DNA from 4 places in the Alkalihalobacillus pseudalcaliphilus genome. Region 4 is predicted to be linked to each of the others. Evidence: riboswitches for the same ligand, from Rfam matches in the RefSeq annotation. Region 4 holds a riboswitch; each other region holds the start of a gene.
The links. A riboswitch is a leader RNA that binds a small molecule or an ion and turns the genes downstream of it on or off. The one in region 4 is predicted to bind S-adenosylmethionine.
Positions count from the first base shown of each region.

Region 1 (7,759 bases), on a different contig from region 4:
CCTATAGCTGTAGAAGTTTTTGCAATGCCTGCACAAGGTATGGTCATTATCGTGACAAAAGGTGATGTTGATGAAGAATTTGATTTAGACGCATTTGAAGAAGGGTATATAGAAATGCAGGTCACTTTAGATGAAAGTGAAGATATCCTTTATGAATTTAAAGAATTTGAGGATGTGATTCAGCTTTCTGGTCGCTTATTTGATTTTGGCGTTATCGGTGGAGCTTTATATCTTTTTGAAAATCGTTATTACCTTCAATTCGAAGAATTTGATATTAATCATTTAAATGAAGAGGCATTTATTGCTTTATTATCTGAATATGGAAATTCTTCAACGGCATCCATTTATCGGATCCGAGAATATGGTAAGGAGCTTATTGAATTTGAAGCAGTATACAAGCTTTACCGAATATTTATGCAGAAGTAAGAAGTTGGTGGCAAAACTTGTCATCAATTTTTTTTGTGAAGAAAACGTTATCCTTGAATGCCTACGATGTTCAAAGACTGTTTTTTTGACGTTTTTTTGTTAAACTAATGAGGCGAGTACATATGTGACCAGATTCATTTGGACGAATACACTACAATACATACTAAACTTAGGAGTGAGTCATCAATGAAAATAGCCGTATTATATGGAGGAGTTTCAGCAGAGCGAGAGGTTTCACTTTCATCAGGAAAAGGGATTATTCAAGCGTTAAAAAATAAAGGACATGAGGTCATCGGTATTGATTTTGACCCGAAAAAATTAGAAGAAATCATTTCCTTGCAAGTAGATGTCGTGTATATCGGATTACATGGACGTTTTGGTGAAGATGGTAAAGTTCAAGCGTTATTAGATATGTTAGCCATTCCTTATGTAGGTTCTGGCTCGCAAGCTTCTGGGCTTGCGATTGATAAAGCAAAGTCAAAACGTTTCTTTGAACTCATGAATACAAGAGTTGCCAAGGAACAAGTATTATATAAGCATCAATTCTCAGAGCAGACATTTGTTTGTGAATTAGCATTTCCAGTAGTTGTTAAACCGAATCAAGAAGGTTCAACCATTGGCTTAACGATTGCAGAAAATCACGAAGAATTAATGAATGGGATTTTGCAAGCTCTGCAGTTTGATGAGACGATATTATTAGAGGAATACATTAAGGGAACAGAAGTAACGGTTGCTGTGCTCGGGAATAAAGGCTCTGAAAAAAGCCTGCCTGTCGTTGAAATTGTTCCTAAAAATAAACATTATGATTATGAATCTAAATATTCACAAGGTATGAGTGAACATATTGTGCCAGCTAGGTTATCAACAGCACAAATGGACTACGTACAAGAGCATGCCGTCTATGCTCATCAAGTATTAGGGTGTGAAGTCTATTCTCGTGTAGACTTTATTGTGCCGGAAACGGGAGACCCTGTTATTCTTGAGGTGAATACATTACCAGGGATGACTCCAACGAGTCTTTATCCAGATGCAGCGAGAGAAGTTGGTTTAGAGTATGATGAAATGATAGAAGAATTGATTCAATTATCGTTAAATAAAGGTAAATAGTCGAAATGTAAGTGGGAGTGGAATTCATGAATAAAGAGAAAATCGTTATTATTGGTGCGGGTCCGTGTGGATTAGCAGCTGCCATCGCTTGTCAAGAGGCAGGGTTTGATCCTCTGGTCATTGAAAAAGGTAATATTGTTCATGCCATTTATCAATATCCGACCCATCAGACGTTTTTTAGCACAAGTGAAAAATTAGAAATTGGTGGGGTGGCTTTTGTCATTGAAGAACGAAAACCAAAGCGTAATCAAGCACTTGCTTATTATCGTGAAGTCGTCAAACGCAAGCAAATACGAATTCATACGTATGAGATGGTTCAGTCGGTACAAAAACAAGAACAAGGATTTAAGCTGCTAACAGATAAACAAACGTATGAAGCAAGCCATGTCATTATCGCAACCGGTTATTATGATTCACCAAACTTTTTGAAGGTCCCTGGAGAGGATTTACCTCATGTCTTTCATTATTTTAAAGAAGCACATCCTTTTTTTAATAAAGAGGTTGTTGTAATAGGTGGAAAAAATTCAGCAGTCGATGCGACTTTAGAATTAGAAAAAGCTGGTGCAAAAGTGACCGTTCTTTATCGTGGCTCTGACTATTCATCAAGTGTCAAACCTTGGATTTTACCTGAATATGACGCTTTAGTTAGACATAAAAAAATCGACCATTTCTTTCAAGCAGAAGTGGTTGAAATTAAAGAGAAAGAAGTCATTTATCAAATCAATGGAGTTGAGAAAAAGGTTAACGCTGACTTTGTTTTTGCGATGACAGGATATCATCCTGATCATTCATTCTTAAAAGCTGCTGGTGTAACGGTTGATTCAAGTACTGGAAGACCTCTTTTTCTCGACGAATCAATGGAAACAAATATAGAAGGACTTTATATTGCAGGAGTAATCGCTGCTGGAAATAATGCTAATGAAATCTTCATTGAAAACGGACGCTTCCACGGTGAAAGAATCGCCCAAGCTATTCTCAGCAGAGAACGTTCGAATTAACATACGAGCGAAGCCCGAGCAAACGCGGAATTACGAACCGGAAAAGCAGAAAAAAAACCGAGCAAACGTGAAAATGGTATTTTGTTCTGTAACTGGTGGCTTTTCATTCATAAAAAGTTTTGAGGATTCTCATATTTTGCCGTAACCCCACCGCTTTTTAGGGAGGAACTCGCAAGAGCTTTCCTAAAAAGATTCAGCGCACCGCACAAACAGCCACCACCAAAAAAAAAGAGAGAGTAGTAACTCATCAGGATTAGCATCTAAAATCCAAGTGTTTTTGGACTGTTAGCCAAGCTTGCTTGGCTACTTCACGCGACTGCGTGAAGTTTTGAAAATCGAAATGAACCTTCAGACGAATTCATTCGACTGGTGAGGTCATTTCGATTTTCAAAAATGGACCAAAAACAAAGACTTTGAAAGGTCAAGTTATCTCGAGAAATGTGCACCACCCATGTAACTTTCATACAAAAACCCCTTGCAGTCAAGGGGTTTGAAAGTTGCAGATTACTTCAAAAATAACTCCTGTAATTCATTAGGGTCATTCGTTAATTCAAGAGCGACGAGTAGTTTCAGACGGGCTTTTTGACCATTTAGGCCATTCGTGAAGATAACACCTAATTCCTTTAAACGGCGTCCGCCACCCTCATAGCCATAAACATCCTGTACAATCCCACTAAAACATCTCGATACTAAAACAATAGGTATCTGCCTACTTAAAGCCTCCTCAAGCTTCGCTACAATCAGTGGAGGCACATTGCCTTGTCCGAACGCTTCAATCACAAAACCATCCACTTTCCTTGCAAGTAAAGCATCGAGAATTTCGGGCTCCATTCCCGCGTAAACCTTTAACAAAACTACTTTTTTTGTCAGCTGATTGATTTTAAAACTTTCACGGTTAGCTAAAGTGTGGTGGAAATTAACATTTTGCTTCGTAATAATTCCAATCGGACCGTATTGTGGACTTTGAAAAGTCGCAATATTACTTGAATGTGTTTTTGTGACATTTTTAGCACTATGTATTTCGTCATTAAAAACAACTAAAACTCCTTGAGAACGAGCCGCTTCACAAGAAGCTACTTTAATGGCAGAAATTAAGTTATGAGGACCATCTGAACCTAATTCGTTACTAGAACGCATCGCACCTGTAACAACAATCGGAATCTCCCAATCAAAAAGTAAATCCAAGAAATAAGCAGTCTCTTCTAGTGTATCTGTTCCATGGGTTATCACAACACCATTAAAATGCTCTTGCAGCACTCTTGTTTTAATTCGATTTGCTAAATCTAGCATGATCGAAGGCGTCATATGTGGAGAAGGAATATTCATAAATTCATCATTCACGAGCAACGCTTCACTTGCGAGAGAGTCAACTGTGGAATATAATGGATTTATCTCAAAAGGCTTTACTGAGCCTTGTGCATCTTCTTGCATGGCAATCGTACCACCTGTATGAACGATCAAGATTTTATTCATCGCTATCACCTCTGTTTTTTCATTACACCACGTGTTACGATATTATTATAACGATATTATGAGATAGTGCCTATCAATTTTATTAAGTTTCCTAAAAGAAGGGTCGGACCGAATTTGTTTGCAGTGCTAACCGCGGCCATTGCTCCAGGTATGGCCTTACTATCCTATTTTTATTTGAGGCACCAGTATACGCATGAAATCAATGGACTTGTTTTGCGTTCTTTTATCGCTGGTGGTATATTAGTTTTTCCGATTATGGTTTTACAATACGCGTTTATCGTAGAAGGCATATTTACAGATACGATCTCACAAGCTGTTATTTTATACGGTTTTTTTGAAGAGTTCTTCAAATGGTTTTTATTGTTTTTTCTTGTCTATCAGCATGCAAAGTTTAAAAGGCATTATGATGGTATTATCTTTGGTGTTGCCGTAGCTTTAGGTTTTGCCTCCGTTGAGAATGTGTTTTATTTAGTCGCATTTGGGGTAGAAACTGCTATAGGTAGAGCGTTATTACCAGTTACAAGTCATGCTTTGTTTGGTGTGATAATGGGTTATTATTTTGGTAAAGCTAAGACTGAAGCAGAGGGGAAAAACTCCTATTTGCTTTTAGCCTTGCTCGTACCAGTGACATTACATAGCGTCTATGATTTAATTACAGGACTCGTCAATCATTACTTTTTATTTGTAGTGATACCATTTATGATTTGCTTATGGTTATTTGCCCTACATAAAGTAAAGCTAGCAAGTCGGTTTGACAGCTGAAGAGGGAGGTAGAAAAGTTGGATAACCACCGTTACTTAATTACGATTCGTTGCTTGAAATGTGGCGAAAAATTTATCCTACGAGGAAAACGCAATGTGGAAGGACAGTATGAAACAGGTTTTAAGCGTTGTGTTTGTGGAAATGAAACGAATTTACACATTGATGCAATCCCCGAAAAATAAAGATAAAAAACCCTTGCAATTATGTTAGAATTATTGTAATTTTAGTTCAATACAATTTTTATCTTTTTAATCGAATATATTTTTGTTTTCTTATCGAGAGAGATGGAGGGAATGGCCCGAAGAAGTCTCAGCAACCAGCCAATTTGGTCAGGTGCTAAATCCATCAAGCTTATGCTTGAAAGATAAGAAGGGGTTGTATGATAAATGTTGCACCTTCTTCTTAATTTTTGAAGAAGGTGTTTTTGTTTTAGCACAAATACAAATGATGGCGATAAAAGGAGTGGGGAGCGTATGAATAAGCATTTAGAAACAACATTGGCTCAAATAGGAAATCGATTAGATGATAAAACAGGGACTATTAATACACCGATTTATTTATCGACAGCTTATCGACATACTGGTATTGGTGAGTCGACGGGGTATGACTATGCACGTACAGGGAATCCAACGAGAGAAGTATTAGAAAATTCGATTGCCTTATTAGAAGAAGGTGAGAAAGGTTTTGCTTGTAGCTCTGGTATGGCTGCAATCCAGACGGTATTTTCACTTTTTGAACAAGGTGATGAGATTATTTGTTCAAGTGATCTGTATGGCGGAACTTATCGATTGTTTGAACAAGGTTGGAAAAAATGGGGGATTAGATTTACATATGTAGACCCAAGACAATTTGAACAAGTAGAGAATGCGATTACAGAAAGTACAAAAGCGATTTTTATTGAAACACCAACGAATCCATTGATGCAAGAAGTATCAATTCAAGAACTAGCTCGAATATCGAAAAGACATAATCTTCTATTAATTGTTGATAATACATTTCTAACACCTTTATTACAGCAACCTTTAGTAGATGGTGCTGATGTTGTCATTCACAGTGCTTCAAAATATCTCGGTGGACATAATGATTTAATTGCTGGACTCATTGTAGCAAAAGGGGACCAATTATGTGAACAAATTGGTTACTACCATAACGGGATCGGCGGCACCTTACCAGCGTTTGACTCATGGTTACTTATTCGGGGAATGAAAACTTTATCTTTAAGAATGCAAAAGCATCAGGAAAATGCAAAAGCGATTGTTCGTTATCTAGAGCAGCATGAACTTGTAACAGACGTTCTTTATGCAGGTAAAGGTGGGATGCTTTCATTCAGAATATTCGATGAAAATATGGTCAATCCATTTTTACAACAGCTACAATTGATATCATTTGCAGAAAGTTTAGGTGGTATAGAAAGTTTAATGACGTATCCTGCGACACAAACTCATATGGATATTCCGGAAGAGATTCGCGTGGCCAATGGTGTCTGTAATCGCCTTTTACGTTTTTCAGTAGGAATTGAGCATCATGAGGATTTAATTGATGATTTAGAGCAAGCATTTGCAAAAACAGCCGAGCTAGTGAAGGAGGAGAGCGTTTGAACTTAATCGAGAGGTTAGAAAAAGAAATTCTTGTCGGTGACGGGGCAATGGGGACGTTATTATATGAGCAAGGGATTGACCAATGTTTTGAAGAGTTAAACCTCTCAGCTCCTGAGAAAGTCGCTCATATTCATCAAGCTTATATCGATGCTGGCGCTACTGTTATTCAAACGAACACCTATGCAGCAAATCGATTAAAGCTAGAAAAATACGGGCTAGCTCAATCAGTTAAAGAAATTAATCAAGCTGGAGTTCAGATTGCTTCGGCATTAGCCAACGAGGATATTTATGTTTTAGGCACAGTTGGTGGGATTAGACGTTATTCAACGGAAGAATGGACATTGGCAGAAATTAAGTCGGCTTTTTTTGAACAGATGAATGAATTGCTTAAGGAAGGTGTCGATGGGTTACTTTTAGAAACGTTTTATGACTTTGAAGAAGCTTTAATGGCGACCCAACTTGCGAGAAAATTAACCGATCAAGCTTTAATTGTCAACGTATCAATTGGTGAGGTTGGTGTTATGCAAGGTGGAATTACGTTAGATAGAGTCTATGAACAATTAATTGAAGCTGGTGCGAATGTGGTTGGTTTGAATTGTCGAATGGGACCATTCCATATGTTAAAATCGATTGAAACACTGACTATTTCAGAGCAAGCCTATTTAGCTGTTTATCCAAATGCTAGCTTGCCAGATTTTCGTGATGGACGTTATTACTATCAATCGAATTCAGATTATTTCGCCGAAATGGGTAGGGCTTTTATTGAACAGGGGGTTCGATTGATCGGAGGGTGTTGTGGGACAACGCCGGCACAAATTCAAGCTTTTGCTGCTATTGCGAAGAGCTATCAACCTGTTGCAAGAATTGGAGTAAAGACGAAAGAGATACCGGTATCGATTCGAAAAGAAGAGCCTCCAGCAAGAGAAACATTACCAGATATTGTACAAAAGCGCTCATCCATTATTGTCGAGCTTGATCCGCCGAAAAAATTATCGATTGAGAAGTTCTTGACAGGGGCTAAGGCACTGACAGATGCGGGTGTTGATGCTGTTACATTAGCCGATAATTCATTAGCTTCACCTCGAGTTGACAACATGGCATTAGGTTCTCTAATGAAAGAGCGTTATCAAGCGAGACCACTCGTTCATGTCACGTGTCGAGATCGAAACTTAATCGGGCTTCAATCACATTTAATGGGTCTACATGCATTAGGAATACATGATCTTTTAGCGATTACAGGTGACCCAACTAAAATTGGTGATTTTCCAGGTGCTACTTCTGTGTATGATATGACATCATTTCAGCTCATTACGATGATTAAGCAATTAAATGAGGGCATTTCTTTTTCAGGAAAGGATTTAGGTCAAAAAGCAAACTTTTCGGTAGGTGCTGCTT
Region 1 is NZ_JAQQWS010000001.1:299,237-306,995, forward strand. Features, by position in the region: gene PQ479_RS01475 (genetic competence negative regulator) at 1-426, shown strand, start outside; gene PQ479_RS01480 (D-alanine--D-alanine ligase family protein) at 613-1,533, shown strand; gene PQ479_RS01485 (YpdA family putative bacillithiol disulfide reductase) at 1,560-2,531, shown strand; gene PQ479_RS01490 (asparaginase) at 3,036-4,004, opposite strand; gene prsW (glutamic-type intramembrane protease PrsW) at 4,119-4,766, shown strand; gene PQ479_RS01500 (hypothetical protein) at 4,784-4,948, shown strand; SAM riboswitch class I at 5,036-5,137, shown strand; gene PQ479_RS01505 (methionine biosynthesis PLP-dependent protein) at 5,240-6,364, shown strand; gene PQ479_RS01510 (bifunctional homocysteine S-methyltransferase/methylenetetrahydrofolate reductase) at 6,361-7,759, shown strand, end outside.
Region 1: it holds a riboswitch for S-adenosylmethionine, as region 4 does, so the genes downstream of both, PQ479_RS01505 (methionine biosynthesis PLP-dependent protein) here and PQ479_RS17380 (methionine ABC transporter ATP-binding protein) in region 4, are expected to answer to the same signal.

Region 2 (7,759 bases), on a different contig from region 4:
TTGTGTAGTATAGGTATACTGCACAATATAAGAGTTCCTCCACAATCTAGCTCTATGATAGAGGAAGAATACACTATTTGTTCTTTTTCGTTATCTTTCTAAATAATGAAGCTCTTGATACATATGTATTTTCGCAAATTTGATTTAAAGTCATATTTCCTTATTTATATAGTACAACACACATCATTAATAAGCTCAGTTAGGTTGTATCTATCTACTTTATCACCTATTCAAAGGCCACTCCTTACGCCGTATTTACTTTTAACAGTTAGGAGAGGCCTTTCTGTATACTAAAGAGGGGGACCGTCAGGAAAATGCGGATGTATAAAGTTAAGCAAATTGGAGCATAAAAATCAGTCCCTACACATTACATTTAGGGATTGATTTTTAATTTCTCTTATGAAGCTATTTCCCGTTAGTTACATTATTACAAAGGTATTTCTTGCAATTACTTTAAAGTTATAATAGATTTCTTAAATTAATTGTATATAATCCTCCAATAATTATTAGCGATAAAACCAGAAAACCGGTTCAGACGGTTGTAGAGACAGCCTGGATTCCTATTTCTGAATTAGAAAAAATTAAACATGTATATCCCGAGGATCTCGAAATCATTCGTAGGTTTTGTTAGTGTTGTAATTACATATACGTAAAGGTTAGAATTTAACCTGAACAAACCGTTGACATTATAGTTGTTAATAATGTCAACGGTTTTTTATTTTAATAAGTAAGAACAGCTTTTTTTATTAACCAACAAATTTAATCTCTCGTGTTTAGAGTGGTTGTACGGAACAAATTTACTACTCCGCTATACCCCAAATCATTAACCATTACATAATTTAATACAAATCACATGTGATCTCTTTTTTCTGGTAAAAATTTTTAAGTAAATGTTATGACCTTGTTTTAAAATTCTGGTTTATTTCATTTGAAATATATAGTGAATAATAGTTGTCTGTTGATAGTATCTTTTCAATGTAAGTTATTTGTTGGTCTATGTCGTGTAATACTTTAGTACCTAACCAATTCCCAGGAAGAAATTCAGGAGGTAGCATCGGATCCTGATTTATAAATTCTTCTTGTAAGACGATTAATGATAGATATCGAGAAAATAGAAGTGAATGATATTGCTGTTTCTCATAAATGGAAGTATTAATGAGTTTTTGATTTTCTTCAAGCCAAATCTGTTTTTCTTCATATTTATTATGTATCTCATCAATATTCCAAAGTCTTCTTACAGAATTCGAACTTGAAATACCTTCAGCACTAATTTTATTTAATATAAATTCTTGGCTAATACTGATTGTTAAATATTCTTCAATTTCTAAGGTATCAATGATATCAAATAATTGATTAGAAATATTCCATGGGAATACATAAACACTTTTATATAAATATCCAAAACCAATATTAAGTAGGAAGTTTCGAAAATAATCACGTTTACTTCTTAATGTTTCAGGTATTCCTATTAAAATAATAAGCCATTTCCCATTCCATTTTATATTATAGTAATTATCCTTCATTCTATATCCATTATTTGCTTTGATTCCCTTGTCTGTCAATGTGTAAGAAGCACGTTCTGTTGAAGTAATATAAGCTAGTTTTTTCAACTTTGTTAGTGAATTTCTGATCGATTGTGAAGTAAAACTTAAATCTGCTAATAGTGATATAAACTCTTTACTAGTTATGACCGTTTTTTTTGATAAAAGTAATATAATAAGTCTTTCTAAAGACAACACACTCACCTCATTTAAGATAATACCAGTTTTTAAAGGCAATTTAAATCATTCGCAAATAAATATTTGACAATTCTAAAAGTTTTATTATACTTTATATTATAACTATCGTTAAAAACAAGTTATAAAATTGCGTTCCGAGGGGGCTAATTATGTTTAATATTCAGGAGAACTTTGAAATGGTAACAATTCTTAATGAAAAAGGAGTCATAATAAACGAAAAGTTGATGCCAAACTTGTCAGATAAAGAATTAATTAAACTTATGGAAAGGCTTGTTTATACAAGAACTTTCGATGAGCGATGTGTGGCATTAAGTAGGCAGGGAAGATTAGGGTTTTATGCACCGGTCTCAGGTCAAGAAGCAAGTATGATCGGTACGCACTTTGCCTTGCATAAAGATGATTGGATTTTGCCGGGTTATCGTGATTTACCACAAATTTATTTCCATGGTGTACCTTTAAAACAACTTTTTCAATGGTCAAAGGGTCATTTTAAAGGGGGGAGTATGCCTGATGCAGTTCATGTTACTCCCCCACAAATAATCATTGGTGCACAGATTATTCAAGCGGCAGGAGTAGGGTTAGGTCTTAAAAAGAAAAACAAGAAATCGGTTGCCGTTACTTACACAGGGGACGGCGGGTCATCTCAGGGAGATTTTTATGAAGGATTAAACTTCGCAGGTGTATTCGCAACACCTACAATTTTTATTGTCCAGAATAATCAATTTGCTATTTCAACCCCATATTCTAGACAATCAGCAGCTGCTACAATTGCCCAAAAAGCTATAGCAGCAGGGATTCAAGGAGTACAAGTAGACGGAATGGATGTTTTGGCGACATATATGGTGACAAAAGCAGCAAGGGAACGGGCTGTTTTAGAAGGTGAGCCAACATTAATAGAAACGATTACATATAGATTCGGTCCACATTCCATGTCTGGAGATAACCCTAAAATCTATAGAACAGATGAATCTGAGATATCTTGGTTTCAAAAAGACCCTCTACAGCGTTATCGACTATTTTTGGAAAGCCTTGGTTTGTGGACAAGCCAAGATGAGGAGCATATTGTGGAAGAGGCAAAAGCTGATATCAAAGAGGCAATAAAACAAACAGAATTAGATCGGGAGCAAACAATCCAAGATTTGGCTGGGAATATGTATGAGTTTCTGCCAAGAAATTTAAAAGAACAACTGAATCACATGTAAACGGAAGTTTTATGAGTTTCGCAACTACTTGCAATGGAGGTATTGGATTTTAGAAGTCGATAAAAAAAATTAATGAAAGGACAGCATGAATCCAATTCATGCTGTCCTTTACACTACACCTGGATACCTTCTTTACTTTTATCAAGTAATGCAGTTAAATTTGTGCTGAATTCTTCTGTTATGATACCATATTCTGTAATGATACCAGAAATTAATGAGTGCGGAGTAACGTCAAATGCTGGATTAAACACGTTAATACCACTTGGAGCAATTGCTTGCCCGTTTAGGTGAGTTATTTCTTCTGGGGGACGTTCCTCAATGGGTATATCATCACCATGTAATGTGTTTAAATCAATAGTTGAGAAAGGGGCTGCTACATAAAAAGGAATCTGATGACTTTTCGCAAGCAGTGCTAAACCATATGTGCCGATCTTGTTAGCCGTATCACCGTTTGCCGCAATGCGATCGGCACCAACAATAATAGCATCTATTTTTTTTGTTTTGAGTGTATGAGCTGCCATACTATCGGTAATGAGAGTGACGTTGACTCCAAGCTGTTGGAGCTCCCAAGCAGTTAAACGTGAGCCTTGTAAGACGGGCCTTGTTTCACAAGCATAGGCATGTAACGTTAAACCTTGATCTTTAGCTAAGTAGAATGGAGCAAGAGCTGTACCATACTTGGCAGTAGCTATAGCACCGGCATTACAAATCGTCATAATTGTGTCTTGATCCTTAAAAAGTGATAAGCCATACTCGCCAATTTTCCTGCATGTTTCCGCGTCTTCTTTTTGAATGGCTAAAGCTTCAGTTAAAGCTATGTCTTTAGCTTCTTCAACACTACCTGACCCGCTTACCTTTTGAGTCATACGATCAATGGCCCAAAATAAATTAATAGCTGTTGGTCGGCTCGAAGCTAAGTAATCTCGTTGAGCGATAAATTCTGAAAGAAATAAATCAAGCTGATTGGATTGTTTCGCTTGTGCCCATAGGGCTAATCCGAATGCAGCGGCAATACCTATTGCTGGAGCCCCTCTCACTTTCAAATAAGTAATAGCTTCCCAAACTTGTTCAATTGTCGTTGCTCGTTCAAAAGTTACCTCATGAGGTAACTTTTGTTGGTCAAGAATTAAAACGGAATCTTTATCCCAACGTACTGATTGGATTGTCATACATATACCACCTTTACTTGTTGAATAAGCGAATCCATGTCTTTAATTGAATGACGTTCTGTGATGAATGTTCGAGCTACTTGTATAATGGTTTGCTGAACAGATTGACGGATTGCTAACTCTTGAATGCTATCGACATCTTTTACATGTGCTAAACCAATCATGCGACGAATCATTTCTGCACCTGCAAATCCAACTGACTCTGTCCAAATCGTCGCTAATACATCTTCAAGGTGACCATCCACTTTTGTAAACGACTCTTTACTTTCGTTTTTCCAAAGCTCGGTATATGTCGTTTCAAAAACCTTCCACGTATCGATGAGCGTTTGAATTAAATAGCTTTGTTGTTGTTCTTTCTCAATTGAATTACTTGCTTGACCTTCTTGTGCATAATAATTCATAATCAGATTCGCAAAAAAAGTGCCGATGTCAAAAGCTTTTGGTCCATAAAAGGCAAATTCAGGATCAATAATTTTTGTTTCATCTTTTGTTACAAAAATACTACCTGTGTGAATGTCTCCGTGTATAAGTGCTTCCGATTTTGTTAAGAAGAGATGTTTTAATTTTGCGACTTCTCTTTTTAGCTTATTGTCGCTCCATAATTCATGTACGAGTGGTTTCAAATGGTCGTCAAAAGAGTTTGTTTCACTATCAAAGAATGGATCAGTGAAAACGAGTCTTTCCGTAATATCACAAAGGTCTGGATTGATAAAATCTACCGCGAGTTCTTTTGCTTCCTTAGGGTGTAAATGAAAGGTTGATGTACGAAAAAGTATTTCTGCTAAATAAATACCAATATGGCTTGCAACTTGAGGGTAAAGATTACCCGTAATCAATCCTTCACGTAAAATTGTAAAGTCACTAAGATTTTCCATGACGGTTAAGGCAAGTGTCTGATCATGGTGAAAAACCTTTGGCACAAGATTAGGTACGTATTTGGCAGCGAGTTGAAGAACTGATGCTTCAATTCTTGCACGGTCTAGTGTTAACGGCCAACTTTCACCAACCACTTTGGCATATGGTAGAGCTTGTTTAACAATAAATGAACGACCTGTTGTTTGACTGAAAATATTGAAAACATAATTTAAATTGCCGTCACCAATCTCTGATACTGTCGCCCGCTCATCTTCATTTAGTAAACCAATTTCTTTTAAAAAATTGACAGCAGTTGCTTCTGTTAATGCTATGTATTGTATACTCATTTGTTATCTTCCCCTTTAATTTAAGTAATAAAAAAGCCTCTTTCTGTTAGCAGAAAGAGGCGAATAGACAATGTGTGAATCGACCTCTCTTATCTACCAGAACATGTCTGTTGGATGTAGCACCGTGCCAAAAGGTCGGTTGCTGCGGTTTCATCGGGCCAAATCCCTCTACCTACTCATGATAAGAGTGTAAAAAATATGAAATTAACTGACTTGTGATTACTATAAAGGATGTAGGCTCGGTCGTCAATAAGTTTTTGAAAATTATATATATTACACATAATAGGCTAAGTGTGCCTTTGAAATAGAAATAAGCTAAATAGAATAAATAATAAAAAAAGATTGACAATTAAACAAGTAAACTGGCAATATATATAGCAAGGAAAATACAACCAAGCAAGTAGCAACAAAATGGAACAATATCGAATCATCAGATGACTATTAGTGACAGAGCTGAGTTCCGGTCATAGCCGATTAGCTCAGCGCCACGTGATTGTCTCGGAGCATGATTTTCGGTAGTAGCGGCAAGCCAAGTTCCGCATATGAGTATCAGCAGGAACTTTCATATAAACCACTTATGGAGAAGCTGATTCATTTCGCCACCAATAAAGATGAAAGTAGTGGCGACTTCTTAAACATTTGGCTCGTTTACAACTCCATCACCATCAGGAGTCGCACGACCAAAAAGGGAGCAGTGACCTGTTAAGGTCGTCTATCGCAAGATGGAAGACCAGTTAACTTCAAGGCACGTACTACCACCCTTAAGTATACTTTCATATAAAAATAAATAATCTCTTATCAAGAGCTGGCGGAGGGATAAGCCCTATGAAGCCCGGCAACCGGTTTATTTAAATACGGTGCTAATTCTTACAATCTTTATGATTGAAAGATGAGAGAGGGAATACAAATTTGTCCTCTCCTTCTTTATTTGAATGGAGAGTTTTTTGTTAGTAATTTGATAGGTGTAAGGAGAGTGGAACAAACATGAGTCATGTGACAGCAACGTATCTAGTAAAAGGAAAAAAAGAGGAATTAGCTAAAAAAGCAGAAGGAATAGCCTTAGGATTAACAGTAGGATCGTGGACAGAGTTACCAACCATTGAACAAGAGCAATTAAAGGCTCATAAAGGAAATGTAGAGCAAGTAGAATATGTAGGAGAAGGTCGTGATGAGCATGGATTAATAAAAATTAGCTATCCAAGTTTAAACTTCTCTCCGGATTTACCAGCGATTTTAACAACGGTTTTTGGTAAACTTTCCCTTGATGGTGAAGTGAAATTAATCGATTTAAACTTCTCTAGTGAGTTAAAATCCTATTTTCCCGGTCCGAGATATGGGATTGATGGTGTCCGTGAACTTGTAGAAGTGAAGAAACGGCCACTATTAATGAGTATTTTTAAAGCGGCGATCGGTAGAGATTTAGACTCGTTACATGAGCAAATGCTTCTTCAAGCGTTAGGCGGAGTTGACATTATTAAAGATGATGAAATTTTATTTGAAAATGAAAAAACACCTCTAGAAGAGAGAATTCCAGTGTGTTTGGCTGCTATTACGGAAGCGGCAGAATCAACAGGACATAGACCATTATATGCTGTCAATATCACTGGAAGGACCTCACAACTTAAGGACAGGGCTAAGCAAGCGATAGATTTAGGAGCACCTGCTCTACTCTTGAATGTCTTTGCTTATGGGTTGGATGTCTTACAAGATTTAAGAGAGGATACCGAAATTGATGTGCCCATTTTAGCCCACCCTGCAGTAAGTGGGGCGATGACATCGAGTGCTTATTATGGTTTTTCTCATCAATTATTGTTAGGGAAATTATTAAGAATGGCTGGAGCGGACCTTGTTTTATTCCCGTCACCTTATGGTAATGTGGCGTTAGAAAAGGACAAAGTGTTAGGCATTGTCACGTCATTAACTGAGCAAGATGATAGCTATAAGAAAGCATTCCCGGTTCCTTCTGCAGGCATTCACTCTGGGATGACTGAAAAAATTATCAGTGATTTTGGTCCAGACATTGTGATTAATGCTGGAGGTGGCATCCACGGTCATCCAGGTGGAGCGATAGCGGGTGGAAAAGCTTTTCGTCATGCGATTGATGGAGTTATGGAACAGAAGAGTTTACTGGAGGTAGCCAATACAAGTATAGAACTAAGGCAAGCCATTGATGCATGGGGGTATTTAAAACCGTGACAAAACCAGTCATTTATTGTGATTTTGATGGAACGATTACGGAGTCAGATAATATTGTTGCATTAATGGAAAAGTTCGGTCCAAATGATGCAGAGGCCATAAAAGAGCAAATCCTTTCACAATCTATTTCTATTAAAGAAGGTGTGGGCCAGCTTTTTCGTTTAATAAAAAGTAATAAGAAACCAGAAATGGTGAGCTATTTATTAGACACTGTAAAAGTCAGACCGGGGTTTCAAGAATTACTTCATTAT
Region 2 is NZ_JAQQWS010000001.1:761,805-769,563, reverse strand. Features, by position in the region: gene PQ479_RS03710 (PaaX family transcriptional regulator C-terminal domain-containing protein) at 894-1,736, opposite strand; gene pdhA (pyruvate dehydrogenase (acetyl-transferring) E1 component subunit alpha) at 1,889-2,941, shown strand; gene mtnA (S-methyl-5-thioribose-1-phosphate isomerase) at 3,055-4,110, opposite strand; gene mtnK (S-methyl-5-thioribose kinase) at 4,107-5,312, opposite strand; SAM riboswitch class I at 5,399-5,500, opposite strand; SAM riboswitch class I at 6,105-6,208, shown strand; gene PQ479_RS03690 (2,3-diketo-5-methylthiopentyl-1-phosphate enolase) at 6,297-7,508, shown strand; gene PQ479_RS03685 (2-hydroxy-3-keto-5-methylthiopentenyl-1-phosphate phosphatase) at 7,487-7,759, shown strand, end outside.
Region 2: it holds a riboswitch for S-adenosylmethionine, as region 4 does, so the genes downstream of both, mtnK (S-methyl-5-thioribose kinase) here and PQ479_RS17380 (methionine ABC transporter ATP-binding protein) in region 4, are expected to answer to the same signal.

Region 3 (7,759 bases), on a different contig from region 4:
TCTGTGGAAATAAAGCTGCACAAGCCAAAGCCAACCCTCCACCTTGCGACCAACCGGTTACACCTATGCGATTTTCATCAATAAAGTCAAACGATTGAACGATTTTCGCTAATTGAACGGTATCAAGAAATACAGAACGATAAAAGAGTTTGTTCGGATTTTCATTATCTAAGCCTCGAATAATATGCCCTTGAACCGTATTTCCAATAACACCTCCAACATCTTCAGAATATCCCCCTTGCCCACGGACATCCATCGCAAATACACAATGCCCTAATGAAGCCAATGATAAGATGGATGTCCAATCTCCAGAATTCCCTTTATAGCCATGGAACTTTAATATCGCTGCTTGTTTTTTGATCGCTGACTTCGGAACAACCATTTTCACATGGATCCTCGCATCATCTATGCCAGTGAAATACATATGATAACATTTGGCAAATTCCGTTTGGAAGTCGCTCTCAATTAGTTCATATTGAAGTGGGACTAGTGAAAGCTCCTCTAACGAGGACTCCCAAAAGCGTTCAAAATCAGCTGGTTTTGGGTTTATTCCTTCGTATAATTTCAAACGATCTAGTGACATATCAATTAATGGCATTGCCTTCACATCCTTATAAAAAATATCATCCCTTGTATATTCTCGGTCAACGAGCATTTTTCCTTTATCACAACATTTTTTCATGAAATCCTATCTTTAGTTCATCCTAACAGGGAGGTGAAAAAAATGGCTTGGTTATTTTGTTTTTTAACTTTAGTTTGGATTAATCCGATTAACGAGATAGATGCTAAAATTGAATTTATGTATGAGGATGAGATCATCTATACTCAAGCTAAAGCAGAACTGTTTCATCCACTGTTAGAAAACGGGCATATTAATTATGAATCTCTACATACTCTGACCGAAGAACTTATTAAGACCGTCTATACGCCTGCAACTAATGCGTTTATAGGTGAGTTTGGTGAAATTGTTGGAGATAAAAATGGCCAGACTATAAATCGTACGCAATTAAAAGAAGATATTATAGAAAGTTTGTTACAAACCGGTACAGATCAAATAACCGTTCCACTAATCCCTGTTTATGCAAAGGTAAACACAGAATTAATGAACCGGCTACGAAATAAGATGATTGGACATTATATTACCTATTTCAACCCCCACAATAAAGAAAGAAGCCATAATATCAAGCTAGCAACTTCAGCCATTCATAATCACGTCATCTTTCCACATGAGTCATTTTCCTTTAATGAAACGGTTGGCGAAAGAACGGTTCAAAATGGTTATAAAAAAGCGCCTGTTATCGTTAGAGGTGAGTTAAGCGAAGGTATAGGTGGAGGGATTTGCCAAGTATCATCAACCTTATTTAATGCAGTTGATCATGCAAATTTAAAAATTGTTGAACGATACATCCATAGTCGCCGGGTCTCTTATGTACCTCCTGGCCGAGATGCTACCGTGAGTTGGTACGGGCCTGATTTTCGTTTTGAAAATAAACTTAACCAACCGATCTTAATTCAAGCAAAAGTTTATGGCGGGCAACTAATCATAAAAATATTTTCCACAGAAGATGTTATTTACAAAACAAAAGAAGTTCCAAAAGCTGAAAGAAAGATTCCAGAAGAGATGAGAGTGAATAAGAGCAGCTAAGACTATTTATACGTTTCCTTAATTAATTTCAGCTGTCGTTGGCACTACCGGTAATCTAAATGTTTTAGAATTAGCTCTTAACTAATAGAAGCTACTGACATACGCCAATATGCCAGTAGCTTCTTAACTAGACAGGCAATCTTTAGCCAATCCCCTTTATTTAACCTCGTAACTTATCGTTAAGCTCTTGAATCTCTGTTTCCACACGTATTAATTTCTGTTCTAATGGGCCAATATCCCTACCAACAGATTCTACTTTCTCTAAATCAAATTGAATTCTTAAATATTCAGCCTTCAGTTCTTCTAGTTCTGCTTCCCATTGTGCTTTGCTCATCATATCCCTCCACTTTACTGTCCCTATAACTTTATCATCTTTTAGAAAAAAGCAAAACAGTGACTAATGTTTTTGTTTATAGTACGTGACAGCAAGTGCAAAAGCTAAAACCGTTCCTTTAACAATATCCATTGCGTAATAAGGGACCGATAGCATCACGAGGCCGTTCGCCAACAAACCGATCAAGACAGCGCCAACAAAAGTTCCAAAAGCATTAGGTTTTCCTTTACCTAAAACGGCAAAGCCGATAAATGTTGCCGCAACTGCTTCCATTAAATAAGGTGCACCGGCACTAATTTCGGCTCTCATTACCCTAGAAGCTAAAATAATTCCACCTATTGCCGCAAACGTGGATGATAGTGAGTAAGCAAGCCACTTATACTTGTTAACAGCAATCCCAGATAAACGTGCCGCTTCTTCATTTCCCCCAATCATATACATATAACGCCCATGTTTTGTATGATTGAGAAAGATATGTACAGCTACAACAATCACAATCATTAAAATAATAATCCATGGTACTTGTCCTAATTTAGAAAAGAATGGCGGTATTTGTCCTTCTGCAAAGGTTCCATCTGGCATAACCATATTCGGAGAAATCGTGGCTCCTCTTGTAAAAGTAAGAGCAACACCTTGAATAATAAACATCGTTGCAAGTGTTAATAACATATCCGGTACTTTTAACTTGACAATCATAAAAGCATTAAAGAACCCAACGAGTAATGCTGCCAACAAGGCAGAAATTAGGGCGATGACCGTATCCTGTGAAAACCAAACAAACATAGCCATCACGACAGCATTAGCTAAAGATGCAGTTGAGCCTACTGATAAATCAAAACCATTTACTGTCAAGGAAATGGTAACCCCAATCGCGATAATTGTCACGATTGAAATAGAACGTAAAATATTGATTAGATTATCTGTTTGAATGAATCTAGGCTCCAATATGGTAAAAATAATAACTAATAAGACAACTGTCACAATCGTTCCATACTTATATAAAAATTGAAATAGTCCAGTAGAAGATTGAGGAATTTTCTCTTTAGATTTCACTGGTTGCTGGCTCGTATTCATCCTGATTCCCTCCTGCTGAATAAAACAACACTTCATTTTCTGAAGTTTCGTCTGTCTTTAATTCTTTAACGATTCGCCCATCGTACATAACATATACTCTTTCCGATATCCCTAAAACCTCATGTAATTCAGCCGATACATACAAAATCATTTTTCCTTTTTTAGCTAAATTAATGATTAAATCAAAAATATCTTTTTTCGCTCCAACATCGACACCTTTTGTCGGCTCATCAAAAATATAAACATCACAATCAGCTAGTAGCCATTTTCCTATGACAATCTTCTGCTGATTACCACCAGATAAATGCTCAGCCTTTGTAAACGCATGCGGTGTTTTAATACCTAAACTTTGAATCATTTCACGAGCAGCTATCAGTTCCTGTTTCGGCTTCAAAAATGATAATCGATTTGTCCAAGCTCCCAAATGTGGCAACGTTAAGTTATGTACAACTGACTCTTGAATTAGTAAGCCTTCTTTACGTCTTTCTTCTGGAATAAGGGCCAGTTTAGCTTTGACGGCATCAGCAGAACATTGAATCTTCAGCTCTTGATCAGCCAGCTTCACTTGCCCAATATTCTTACTCTCACCAAACAAAGCCTTACACAGCTCCGTTTTGCCTGCCCCCACTAAACCAGCAATACCGACAATTTCACCTTGGTTAATCGTTAGATGAATATCCTTCAAGAATTTTCGGTCAGATAGGCCAATCACTTCCATACCAAGCTTTTGATTTTCGTTCTTGTATCTAGGAAACTGTTCTTCTAATCTTTTACCTAGCATATACCAAACGATTTCCTGTTCGTCCGTTTGAGTTGTCATTGTTGAATAGACATGCTTAGCATTCCTCATCACCGTAATATGATCACATATCTCAAAAACTTCTGGTAAGCGATGAGAGATAAAAACGATCCCAACGTCACGTTGTTTCAATTCTTTAATAACTCTAAATAGTTGTTGCGTTTCGGTTTGACTTAATGGAGCTGTCGGTTCATCTAATAATAAAAAACGACATTCCGTTGCTAGTGCTCTTGCGATTAAAATCATTTGTTTTTCAGCTAAAGACAAATCGCTAACTAAAGCCTTAGTAGAAATATGTAATCCAATACTGTGCAAAATATCTTTTGTTTGTTGATGCAGTTTACGCCAAGACATCCAATGTTTCTTTTTCATTTGATGAATAATCTTTGGCATCATGACATTTTCTGCAACAGTTAAATAAGAAATAAGTGCTGTATCTACTTCTTGGTACACCATTTGTATTCCTAATTGCTGGGCCTGTTTCGGTGACTGAATCTCAACATGCTCTCCATCTAGAACAATGGTGCCACTATAATGATTAATTGCTCCTGCTAATGCTTTCATTAACGTTGATTTCCCTGCTCCATTTGCTCCTATTAAAGCATGCACCTGACCGGACTTCAAATGAAAATCGACCTCGTCTAGGGCTTTAACACCCGGGAAGGTCATGGATATTTTTCTAAGTTCTAGTACATGCTGACTCATCTATTTCACCTTCTCATTTAATTATAGTGATGACATGTAGCACTCTTAAATCAGAAAGAGTGCTACTCTATCCATTTTAATCTTTTGAATGATATTCTTTTAAGGTTTTCATCCAATCTTCTTCAAATGCATCTGATTGTCCCCATCCATCAATGACTTCTGTAAGGTTGATCATATTAACCGGCTCTGAAGCTTGTCGTAATTCCTCTTGAGATATAAGAAATGCTTCTAGATTATATGTCGATGGCGTTTCTTCTTCCGCTAATTGTTTAGCCAATATTCTTACATTAACAGCACCAATTAGTTTTGGGTCAACAGCTGCTGTATATTGCCAAGAGCTTTCTTCATTTTGTATTTCTTGTAAATCAGCATTCGATACATCAATACCATAAATGCTAATTTCATCTCGTCCCGCTTCCCTTACTGCTTGGGCAGCCCCAATCGCAAAAGCATCCCACGTTGCAAAAATAGCATCGATTTCTCCTTCTGGATACTTATTTAACATCGCTGCTACTGCATTTTGGGTTTGTACAGAAGTATCGTCTGTTGCTAGACCAAATCGCTCTAACTCATTAATTCCAGAATGTTCGGATAAATAATTTTGATAAACGGCATTTCGACGAACCATAGGTGGGAATCCATCTACCCATAAATAAACAATATTTGCCTCACCGTTAAAATCTTCAACTAATTGATTTAACGATAAATCGGCCAACTGCTCATCATCTTGAGAGGTTAAAGTTACTCCTTCGATTTCTTGTAACTCTGGCACAGAATCAAACGCTACAACCAACTTGCCTGTCTCACGTAATTCTTTGACCGTTTGTACCGTTGCTTCATCATCTCCATGAGAAATAATAAAGCCATCATATTTATCAACATCTTGCGTTAGTGCATCATGAAATCTCGCTGAATCACCATTGGCAGTGAAGATATCAACTTCAAACCCTAGTGCCTCCGCTTCTTCCTTGGCTCCAGCTAAAAATTGAGCTGTGTGGTCGTCTCCACCTATTTTTCTAACTACTTTAATTTTTGGAGCTTTCCCTGATGTAAACACCTCTGGTACCCCTTCTAATTGTTGAACGGCACCAGTTGTTTCTGGCTGTTCTTCTCCTTCTGTTCCTTCATTGGACTGACACCCTACTAAAATAATCATGAAAATGACGGCGATTATTCCGATCAGTTTCTTCTTCATGTTTTTCTCCCCCTCTTTATTTTTATCTATGTAGTAATCCCTAATTTAAAAATTCGGAATCTACAATCAAAAGAAAAAACCTCTGCAATGAGAGGTTTTTTATATAGTCCTCTCTTATCTCTCGAATCTACTTCTAGATTCGCAGGAATTAGCACCAATTTTCTAAACGAAAACGGTTGCTGGGTTTCATCAGGCCAGTCCCTCCACCACTCAACATAAGAGTTTTACTATTCAATTATATTCTGACTAATCTTATTGGCATTATAATCCTTAAAAACGATAAGGTCAATCTTTTTTTATATGAGAATAAATACAACAATAACAAATTGAATGAAGAGCCACCAATAAGAGGACAAAATCTAAACGTTATCAGTCATAGAAAAAATATAAGGTAAGCTAATACTTTTTTCTCTTTTGCTGACGGAGTAGTATTGGTTCCTCCATGTGGATTTTATATGTGAAGCCTACTTGAAATTAGTGATTTGTACTTGTTCACTTGTCGAATGCTGCCATTATTAGCTCAAATGATTGTTTCTTTTTGTTGAATGCGTGAATGTTTGTGAGTAGCATACATTCATCGATATCATATTGGTTAGATATATGTAGTAAAATTGTTTTTATTCTTTCTGGTGAGCCCACTAACATTCGCTTACGTATAGATAACAGCTGCTCATAAAGTTCAGGTCGTTCCTTTACTTTCTGCTTGACGCTTTTGGTTGAAGGTATATATGGCATTTCTTCACTACCTGTTTCAATAAGTAAATGACGGTAGCTTTCACTTAAAGCAAGTTCATGTGCTTCTTCCTCCGTTTCTCCGCAAATGACAGGTAAGGCTACAATCTTTTTCCTTCTGTCTTCACTTTTTGTCTGTTCATTGTAAAGCTCGAGTGGTTCCATTGCATCGTTAATAGGTTGAAAATGCCCATATGTATATGGAAGATCTTTCTCTATAGCTAATAGAGCACTTTTATGACTTGACCCTAAAATCCAAATTTCAGGTTTCGTTTCTGGTATAGGAATGGCCAATGTTTTGGGATTCTGTTTTGGATTTTTTATGAAGCTCTTTAATTCATCGATAAGTTCAGCGTATTTAAAAACCTTCTGCAGAAAATGATCATTTAATGCATTTGTCACTTCTGCTGAACCGCCAGGAGATCTAGCAACTCCTAAATCAATTCGTCCAGGAAATAACGTCGCCAGCATATGAAAGGTCTCAGCGACTTTATAAGGTTTGTAGTGAGGCAAAAGCGTTGCACCTGAACCGAGGCGAATTCGTCTGGTTTGAGTGCCAATATAGGTGAGCAACACCTCAGGGCTTGGACAAACAAGCCCCGATAAATGATGATGCTCCGCAATCCAATATCGATGATAACCAAGCTTTTCCGCTAAAACGGCCAAATCCTTTGCTTGTTCGTAAGCTTCTTGATAGCTAGATCCTTCTGATAATGGAACTTGATCGAGGATACTTAACCTCATCTTGCTGCTTCCGAAATAATTTCTAATGATTTTTTTCTTGCTTCCTCATCATAGATGGTTGAGTTTATAATAATTTCATCAGCATCTGTCTCCGCTAAAAAGAGCTCTAATTCTTCTTTTACAGAAGATGGATCACCGATTATGGTTGAATCCCCTCTTTTTTCAAGCGCCGCCTGCTCATGTATCGTATGGTATCTCATTTCTTCATTAGTAGGTGGCTGTAATCTTCCTGGTCTACCTCGAATTAAACTTAAAAATTGCTGATCTTGAGAAGTAGCTAAATAAGTAGCCTCTTCTAAACTATTGGCAGCAATGACATTTTTACCCACCATTACATATGGTTCATCTAAAATTTCTGATGGTTGAAACTGACTTCGATAAATGTCTAAAGCGGGCAGTGTAAAATCAGGTGAAAAATGACTAGCAAAAGCGAATGGTAAACCTAGTTCTGCTGCTAACTTTGCACTAAATCCACTTGATCCTAATAACCAAATCGGTACATTTTGATTTTCCCCTGGATAAGCACGGACA
Region 3 is NZ_JAQQWS010000001.1:644,892-652,650, forward strand. Features, by position in the region: gene PQ479_RS03110 (alpha/beta fold hydrolase) at 1-598, opposite strand, end outside; gene PQ479_RS03115 (VanW family protein) at 725-1,645, shown strand; gene PQ479_RS03120 (SE1832 family protein) at 1,806-1,979, opposite strand; gene PQ479_RS03125 (ABC transporter permease) at 2,043-3,053, opposite strand; gene PQ479_RS03130 (sugar ABC transporter ATP-binding protein) at 3,022-4,557, opposite strand; gene PQ479_RS03135 (sugar ABC transporter substrate-binding protein) at 4,634-5,752, opposite strand; SAM riboswitch class I at 5,864-5,974, opposite strand; gene PQ479_RS03140 (MsnO8 family LLM class oxidoreductase) at 6,245-7,228, opposite strand; gene PQ479_RS03145 (LLM class flavin-dependent oxidoreductase) at 7,225-7,759, opposite strand, start outside.
Region 3: it holds a riboswitch for S-adenosylmethionine, as region 4 does, so the genes downstream of both, PQ479_RS03135 (sugar ABC transporter substrate-binding protein) here and PQ479_RS17380 (methionine ABC transporter ATP-binding protein) in region 4, are expected to answer to the same signal.

Region 4 (7,759 bases):
TCATGACTATACCTCCGTTTAATCGCGTCTTCGCGTACATTTTTAGAATTGAACTATTATCAATCTATTATCATTCCAATCTTATAACAAATTTAATCTGAATTCAAGTTAAGAACAATTGGAAAACCATGCTAAGATTTCACAGGTAAAGTTGATAACAGCCTTCATTCATCGTATTTCCTTATCTCTCATTCATTTACACATTCACAAAAAGCTATACAACTCATTACCAAAATATTCCCTAAAAAAAATCAATAAGAACATGGTAATTGAGAATATCGGCTTTTCCAAACGAAAGAAACAGAGTGTATTCACTCTGCTTCTTTCTATTTTATGCTTGAAGCCTATTACTTGTCTAGCGAATAGGCTATTTTTTTCGTCATTTCATACTCTTTTTCGCGTCTTTTTTCTACTTTCAGACGATTTTCTAAGCTATTGTTATATTCCGCGTAACTCATCCCATGTGATTGCTGCATTCCTTTTTCCATCTCTGGTGAATGTTGCTTACTTTGCGGTTGAATAATAAATCAATCCTTTCGTTATTTGACAATTACGATCGTACCATTAGTAAGAAGATCTGACAAAAGTGACCTGATACGATCCTACTCCACCTATTCCCATCAGATAGATTTATCAAACATAAGCTATAACTTCACAAGAATTTAAGCACCTTCCTCGCTTTTCCTTACATATTGACGTATTGATTAGTTTTCATCCTGTGAGTTTTTATCTTTTTTTGACTTGGGCTTTTGCTTTTGTTCAAATTCAGATAAAGATTCTAATACAAGTGTCACTGCTTGGCTCATGACGGCCCCACCACCAAAAGCCGCACTCACAGCAACCGCTTCTAAAACTTCCTCTTCTTCACAGCCTTCATCTAAACACATTTTCGTATGGTAAATCATACAATACTCATCTTGAGCAATTACACTTACCGCTAAAGCAATCAATTGCTTTTCCCGTTTTGTTAATTTCCCTTCCTCAAAACAAGCTTCCGTAAATGCTTGATGTTTTTTTGCAATATGCGGCATCTTTTTCGAAAATTGGTGTACGCCTTCCTTATATTCCTGTAAAGCCATTGCAATGGGGGTTTGGTCACTTTGCTGATTCGACATATGTCAACGCATCCTTCCGTCACATTCTCTCTATGTAGTATGGTTCATAAATAGAAGAGTATGCTTCAGATAGCTAACTGATATTTATTTAGTTTTGCATAGGCCAGGATGGTTCTTCTTCCCCTTTTTGCCTCCACAAATCAAAAACACACCCTCCCAAACTTCAACAAGCCTGAGTGAGTGTGTTATTTTTATTTCCCTTTATTCAACTAATGGAATGACCGCACCCTTAAATTCTTCTTTAATAAATTCTTGAATATCTTCAGATTGTAAAACTTCTAATAAAGTTAAAATTGCTTCATTATTTTCATCCTCAGCACGAACAACAATTAAATTCCCTTGAAGTTTATCATCTGCTTCAAAAGCAATACCGCTTTCGTCAATATTAATATTTCCTTCTAATGCATAATTGGTATTAATTGCAACGGCATCACCTTCGCCTGATTCAAATGAAGCAGCTAACAAACGTGCTTCAATTTGGCGTGAACCAAACTCTATATTTTTTGGGTTAGAAGTAATATCTTCAATTGTCGCTAATTCACCTTCAGCATTGCCAAGTTCAATTAATCCTGCATCTTCAAAGATAGGAAGAATACGTCCATGGTCACTAATCGAATCACTTAGAATAATTTGTGCACCTTCTGGAAGATCGTCTAGACTTGCATATTCTTGAGAATAAATACCAATCGGCTCAGCGTGGACAGAACCAACACTAACGAAGTCATAATCATAATCAGCGATTTGTTGAGCTAAGTATCCAGGAGTTTGGAAATAGTTAACATCTAAATCACCTGACTCTAATTCTTGGTTTGGTAAAATATAGTCAGAAAAAACAACAATATCTAATTCAATACCTTTTTCAGCTAACAAAGGTTCCGCCGCTTCTAAAATCGATGCATGTGGAACTGCCGAAGTTCCAATCCGAATCGTTTGTGTATCATCAGCTGACTCATCACCACTTGCATTATTTTCATTATCATTACTTCCACAAGCAACCAATGCAGCTGTTAAAGCAACAGCACCTAAAGCTTTTACGAACTTTTTCATCACATTCTCTCCCTCTTATCGTTTATCTAATTTATTTGTTAGAACATCACCAATCGCTTGGATTATAAATACCAAGATTAATATAGTGATTGTTGCTACTACCATAATGGCTGAGTTATTTCGTTGGAAACCTTCTAGAAAGGCTAAATGTCCTAATCCACCGGCCCCAATTGTCCCTGCCATCGCTGTAAAGCTAATTAAAGAAATACTCGTTACGGTAATACCTGAAATCAACGCTGGCATTGATTCTGGTAAAAGGACCTTCCAAATAATTCGCAAATTCGATGCACCCATGGAATAAGCGGCTTCTACTACACCTTTATCTACTTCACGCAAAGCAATTTCAACCATACGAGCGTAGAATGGTGCCGCTCCAATGATTAAAGCCGGTAAAGCGGCCGTTGGGCCTAAGATAGATCCAAATAACGATCTAGTAAAAGGAATCAATAAAATAATTAAGATAATAAACGGAATTGAACGAAAAACATTCACAATCGCTGCAAAAATAAAATTAAAAAATCGGTTTTCCCACATATTCCCCCGATTAGTTAAATAGAGCATTAAACCAAGAAATATACCGAGAATAAATGTTGCAGCAACCGATATCCCTGCCATATAAACGGTTTCTATCGTCGCTTCCCATAATAAATCCCATTTTATATCGTCTAAAAATTCATCAAACACGCTCAATTACCTCCCATTCAACTTGCTCTTCTTGAATAAAGGCAATCGCTTTTTCAATATCCTCTTTTTCACCATTTAAATGAACAAATAATGAACCATATGAACTATCCCTTGTTTTCGAGATCTTTCCTTGAAGAATATTTACCTCTATATGAAAATGGCGAATAAGCTCTGTGATAAGCGGGCGTTCTGCATCTTTGCCAACGAACGTAAGCTTAACGACCTTTCCACCATTGTCTTGTTTAAAGAAATGCTCTAACGATTGAATCGTATCCTCTGGTTCAGTAATTTGTTTAACAAATTCCTTCGTCATTTCTTGTTTAGGTTTACGAAAAACTTCTAATACTTCACCTTGTTCAACAATTTTACCACCTTCCATTACGGCCACTTCATGACAAATTTTACGAATAACATGCATCTCATGTGTGATAAGAATAATGGTTAAATCTAATTTTTTGTTAATATCGACTAACAAATCCAAAATCGAATCTGTTGTTTTCGGATCAAGAGCTGAAGTTGCTTCATCACACAATAAAACCTTTGGGTTATTGGCTAAAGCACGTGCAATACCGACTCTTTGTTTTTGACCACCACTTAACTGAGAAGGATAACTAGAACCACGGCCTTTCAGCCCAACAAGCTCAATTAATTCGTCCACTCTTGCGTCCCTTTGTTTCTTGGGTAGCCCTGCAATTTCTAGAGGGAAAGCAATATTTTCATGGACCGTTCTTGACCATAATAAATTAAAATGCTGAAAAATCATGCCTATTTCCTGTCTCGCTTTTCTTAATTCAGCATTGGATAATGTGGATAAGCTTTTCCCTGCTATTTTCACTTCGCCACTTGTTGGTCTTTCTAACATATTAAGCATTCGAATTAGTGTACTTTTACCAGCACCACTATAACCAATCACACCAAAAATTTGGCCTTTTTTTATCTCAAGGTTAACACCATCAACTGCATTCACAGGACCATCCTTGGTAGTAAAAATCTTTTGGATGTCACTTAATGTAATCACCGCTTCTTGCCTCCTGACAATTTCCCCCACGCATTTCTTACGAGAACAAACATTATTAAAGTGTGGGTTTTTGAACCAAAAAAACCTTCTTTTTATCTATACAGATGAAAAGAAGGTTTTACCTTAATCTCATCTTTCAAAGCTATATAGCTTTGCAGGATTTAGCACCGTCTTAACATAATGTTTTACGGTTGCCGGGTTTCATCGGGCCAGTCCCTCCACCTCTCTCGATAAGAGAAAATTATAATGTTCATTTATATTGGATACATCGTAACACGCGACAAAAAATATTGTCAACCTTTTTTACACTAGTATCCTTATGTTTATTATCGGAATAGTCAAATTATTATTCAACACCAACCACCATCACAATTTTCAACATACGCCCGTACTTGTTCAGGGTGAGCATTTTCATAATGGAAAATCTTATTATCTTCAAAAACAAAGCCTTTTTTCATTTTTCTTTTTAATCCTTCATTTGATTCTGTTACTTCCCCAATACGAATATCACCCATATAAAGGTTTAATTGACCATCTTGATATTTCCCAATAATTTTACTCGTAACATCGATTTTCTCTAGATCCAAACTAATTCCCCCTATCCTGTTATATTGATAAGTTAACCTTCTAATAGCGTGTCATTCTCCAAAATTAGTGGGAAATCGGGTGGAAGTTGGATCAGGAAAAAGCACAAAGAGTAAACTCTTCGTGCTTCGATTTCAATCATTTAGGGTATTAATCTTCGTTAATCATTTCTTCATATTGGTCAGCTGACATTAATTTGTCAATTTCAGACTCATCAGAAGGCTCAACAACAATCATCCATGCCTTTTCGTATGGTGATTCATTAACAAATTCAGGAGAATCATCTAAATCCTCATTGATTTCAACTACTTTTCCACTAATAGGAGCATAAAGCTCAGAAACAGTCTTAACTGATTCTACACTTCCAAATGGCTCGTCCGCTTCGATTTCGTCACCAACCTCTGGTAGCTCTACAAAAACAATATCTCCTAACTCTGATTGAGCAAAGTCAGTAATTCCGATACGCACTTTGCCGTCTTCCGTTTTTACCCACTCGTGTTCTTCTGAATACTTTAATTCTTTTGGTAAATTACTCATTTAGATGAAACCTCCAATATTTTAAGCATGTTATAGTTTTCTCTATAAAATTACTATACATGGTTTTTTATAAAATGAACATCCTTGATTACTTTATTTCCAAATTTGCTCGTATTCTGCTTCTTTAAATCCAACCGTTACTCTTTTTCCATCTGTTAGAATCGGCCTTTTAACAAGCATACCATCCGTTGCCAATAGACGTAATTGTTCGTCTTCATTCATATCTTTGAGCTTGTCCTTAAGACCTAATTCGCGGTATTTTTGACCGCTTGTGTTAAAGAATTTTTTTAGCTCCAGGCCACTTTTAACATAAAGTTCTTTTAATTCTTCCTTACTTGGTGGGTTCTCGACAAGGTGAATCGATTCAAATTCAATCTCGTTGGTTTCTAACCATTTTTTTGCATTTCGGCAAGTTCCACATTTAGGATACTGATAAAAGGTAAGACTCATGTTCATCACTCCTCTTCGATAATTATTATAATGAGATAAACGTTAATTTTCAATGAATCACCACTAATTTGCCCTTTCTTCACGATTTCGAAACAATTGGCAGAGGGGCTATTGTCTTGCAACTCTCTTCTTTAGTTGGTGTTGCCCGCTTTATGCAGGTAATCACTTGTTTCGCTTCCATATCTTCACATTAATCACCTTTTTGTACAGACAATCACTCGTTCAGCTTACGTATCTTTTCATTAACCACCTTTTATGTTCACCTCCTTGCCGTCACAAGTAAAAAATACTGTCACGATAAGCAGGACGTATTATTCAATGATTATAAAAAGGAGAGATCCCCTAAATAAGGGACCTCTCCTTTATTTTTTTATGCTCCCTATTCCATGAGATATTTTGCAATAGCTCGTTTGGTTTGGATTGCATTGATTGGATTAGTTTTAGTGAGCTTGCGAACAATTGATAGCATCGTTCTTAACGTATCTCCTGATTCCACATTACTAATTGTTTCCTTAGCAAGGGCCTCAATTTTCACTAGTCCTTCATGACAATATAATTCTGTCATTAGAATGTATTTTTGAGCCTTTTCTTCACCAACTCGCTCTATCATTTTTTGTGTACGTGCTACTGCTGATTCCATTTGGAAAATTTCTAATACAATATCAGCAACATTAGCAAGCATCTCTTGCTCATCTTGAATTTTTTCTTGATATTTTTGTGCAGCCGTACCTGCAATTAATAGAAACAGCTTTTTACTGTTCTCTACAACAGCTACTTCTCGCTCTAAAGGCTCACTACCTACTTGAGCTGGCATCAACATCAATAGCTCTTTTTGTAAATCCATCGCTTTTTCTAATAAAGGTAATTCTCCCTTCATTGCTTTACGAAGGATCGTACCTGGAATTAGAAGACGATTAATCTCATTTGTCCCTTCAAAAATACGATTAATTCTGGAATCGCGATACATCCTTTCTACCTCGTATTCAGCCATAAATCCGTAACCACCGTGGATTTGAACGGCTTCATCAGCAACAAAATCTAACATTTCTGAGCCTGCAATTTTGGTAATCGAGCACTCCACAGCATATTCAGCAATCGCTTTGGCTGCATTTTGACCTGATGCATCCTCCATATCTGACATTCTTTGCTCAAATAATCCACCTGTACGATAGCACGCACTCTCAGCTGCATAAATACGAGTCGCCATTTTCGCTAGTTTTTCTTGAATAAGTGGGAAGTTAATAATTGGCGTTTTAAATTGTTTACGCTCAGATGCATAATCTAAAGCTAGCTTTAAGCCACGTTTGGCACCGCCTAGACAACCAATTCCCAATTTGTAACGACCGATATTTAAAATGTTAAAGGCAATCAGATGACCTTTACCAATTTCGCCTAAAACATTATCAACTGGTACGAGTGCATCCTCTAAAATAAGCGTCCTTGTAGAAGAGCCCTTAATACCCATTTTCTTTTCCTCTGGTCCAACAGCAACACCTTCGAATTCTCGATCAACTATAAAAGCAGTGAATTTTTCGCCATCAATTTTTGCATATACAACAAAAACATCAGCAAAGCCAGCATTTGTAATCCATTGTTTTTCACCGTTTAATACGTAGTGTGTCCCTGCTTCATTTAGAACTGCCTTGGTTCTCGCTCCTAAGGCATCGGAGCCTGAGCCCGGTTCTGTTAGAGCATAAGCAGCTAATTTTTCACCACTTGCTAGATCTGGTAAGTATTTCGCTTTTTGTTCTTCGTTCCCGAAAAATACAATTGGTAAGGAGCCAATTCCTACGTGAGCACCGTGGCTAAGTCCAAAACCACCAACACGGGCAATTTTTTCAGTAATGACTGATGAACTCAATTTATCCAAGCCAAGCCCACCAAATTTTTCTGGTACATCTGCACCTAATAAACCTAATTCCCCTGCTTTTTTTAATAATCTTACAGTATGTTCAAATTCATGGTTCTCAATATCGTCAATATAAGGTGTTACATCTTTTTCAACAAATTGTTCAACCATTTTACCAATTTCGATTTGGTCTTCATTTAAATCCTCTGGTGTATAGATGGAGTCTATTTCCGTTTTTCCTAATAGGAAGCTTGCCCCTTTATGCCATTCTACTTTTTGTGTCATTTTATATTCCTCCTTGTATTTTTATATGAAAGTTAGTGCTGACGCTCAAGTGCGGAGCTCTACTCGTCGCTACCGAAAATCATGCTCCGCGTCCTGTGGGGTGGCGCTGAGCTAATCGGCTATGCCGCTGGATCTCAGCACTGCCACTACGTCCCACGGGAGTCTCCGCATGTTTTCGTCCGCTAGGTT
Region 4 is NZ_JAQQWS010000010.1:100,875-108,633, reverse strand. Features, by position in the region: gene sufC (Fe-S cluster assembly ATPase SufC) at 1-4, opposite strand, end outside; gene PQ479_RS17400 (YuzK family famiily protein) at 348-476, opposite strand; gene PQ479_RS17395 (carboxymuconolactone decarboxylase family protein) at 705-1,115, opposite strand; gene PQ479_RS17390 (MetQ/NlpA family ABC transporter substrate-binding protein) at 1,317-2,162, opposite strand; gene PQ479_RS17385 (methionine ABC transporter permease) at 2,178-2,777, opposite strand; gene PQ479_RS17380 (methionine ABC transporter ATP-binding protein) at 2,839-3,864, opposite strand; SAM riboswitch class I at 3,991-4,101, opposite strand; gene PQ479_RS17375 (YusG family protein) at 4,215-4,451, opposite strand; gene gcvH (glycine cleavage system protein GcvH) at 4,600-4,986, opposite strand; gene PQ479_RS17365 (arsenate reductase family protein) at 5,080-5,436, opposite strand; gene PQ479_RS17360 (acyl-CoA dehydrogenase family protein) at 5,816-7,570, opposite strand.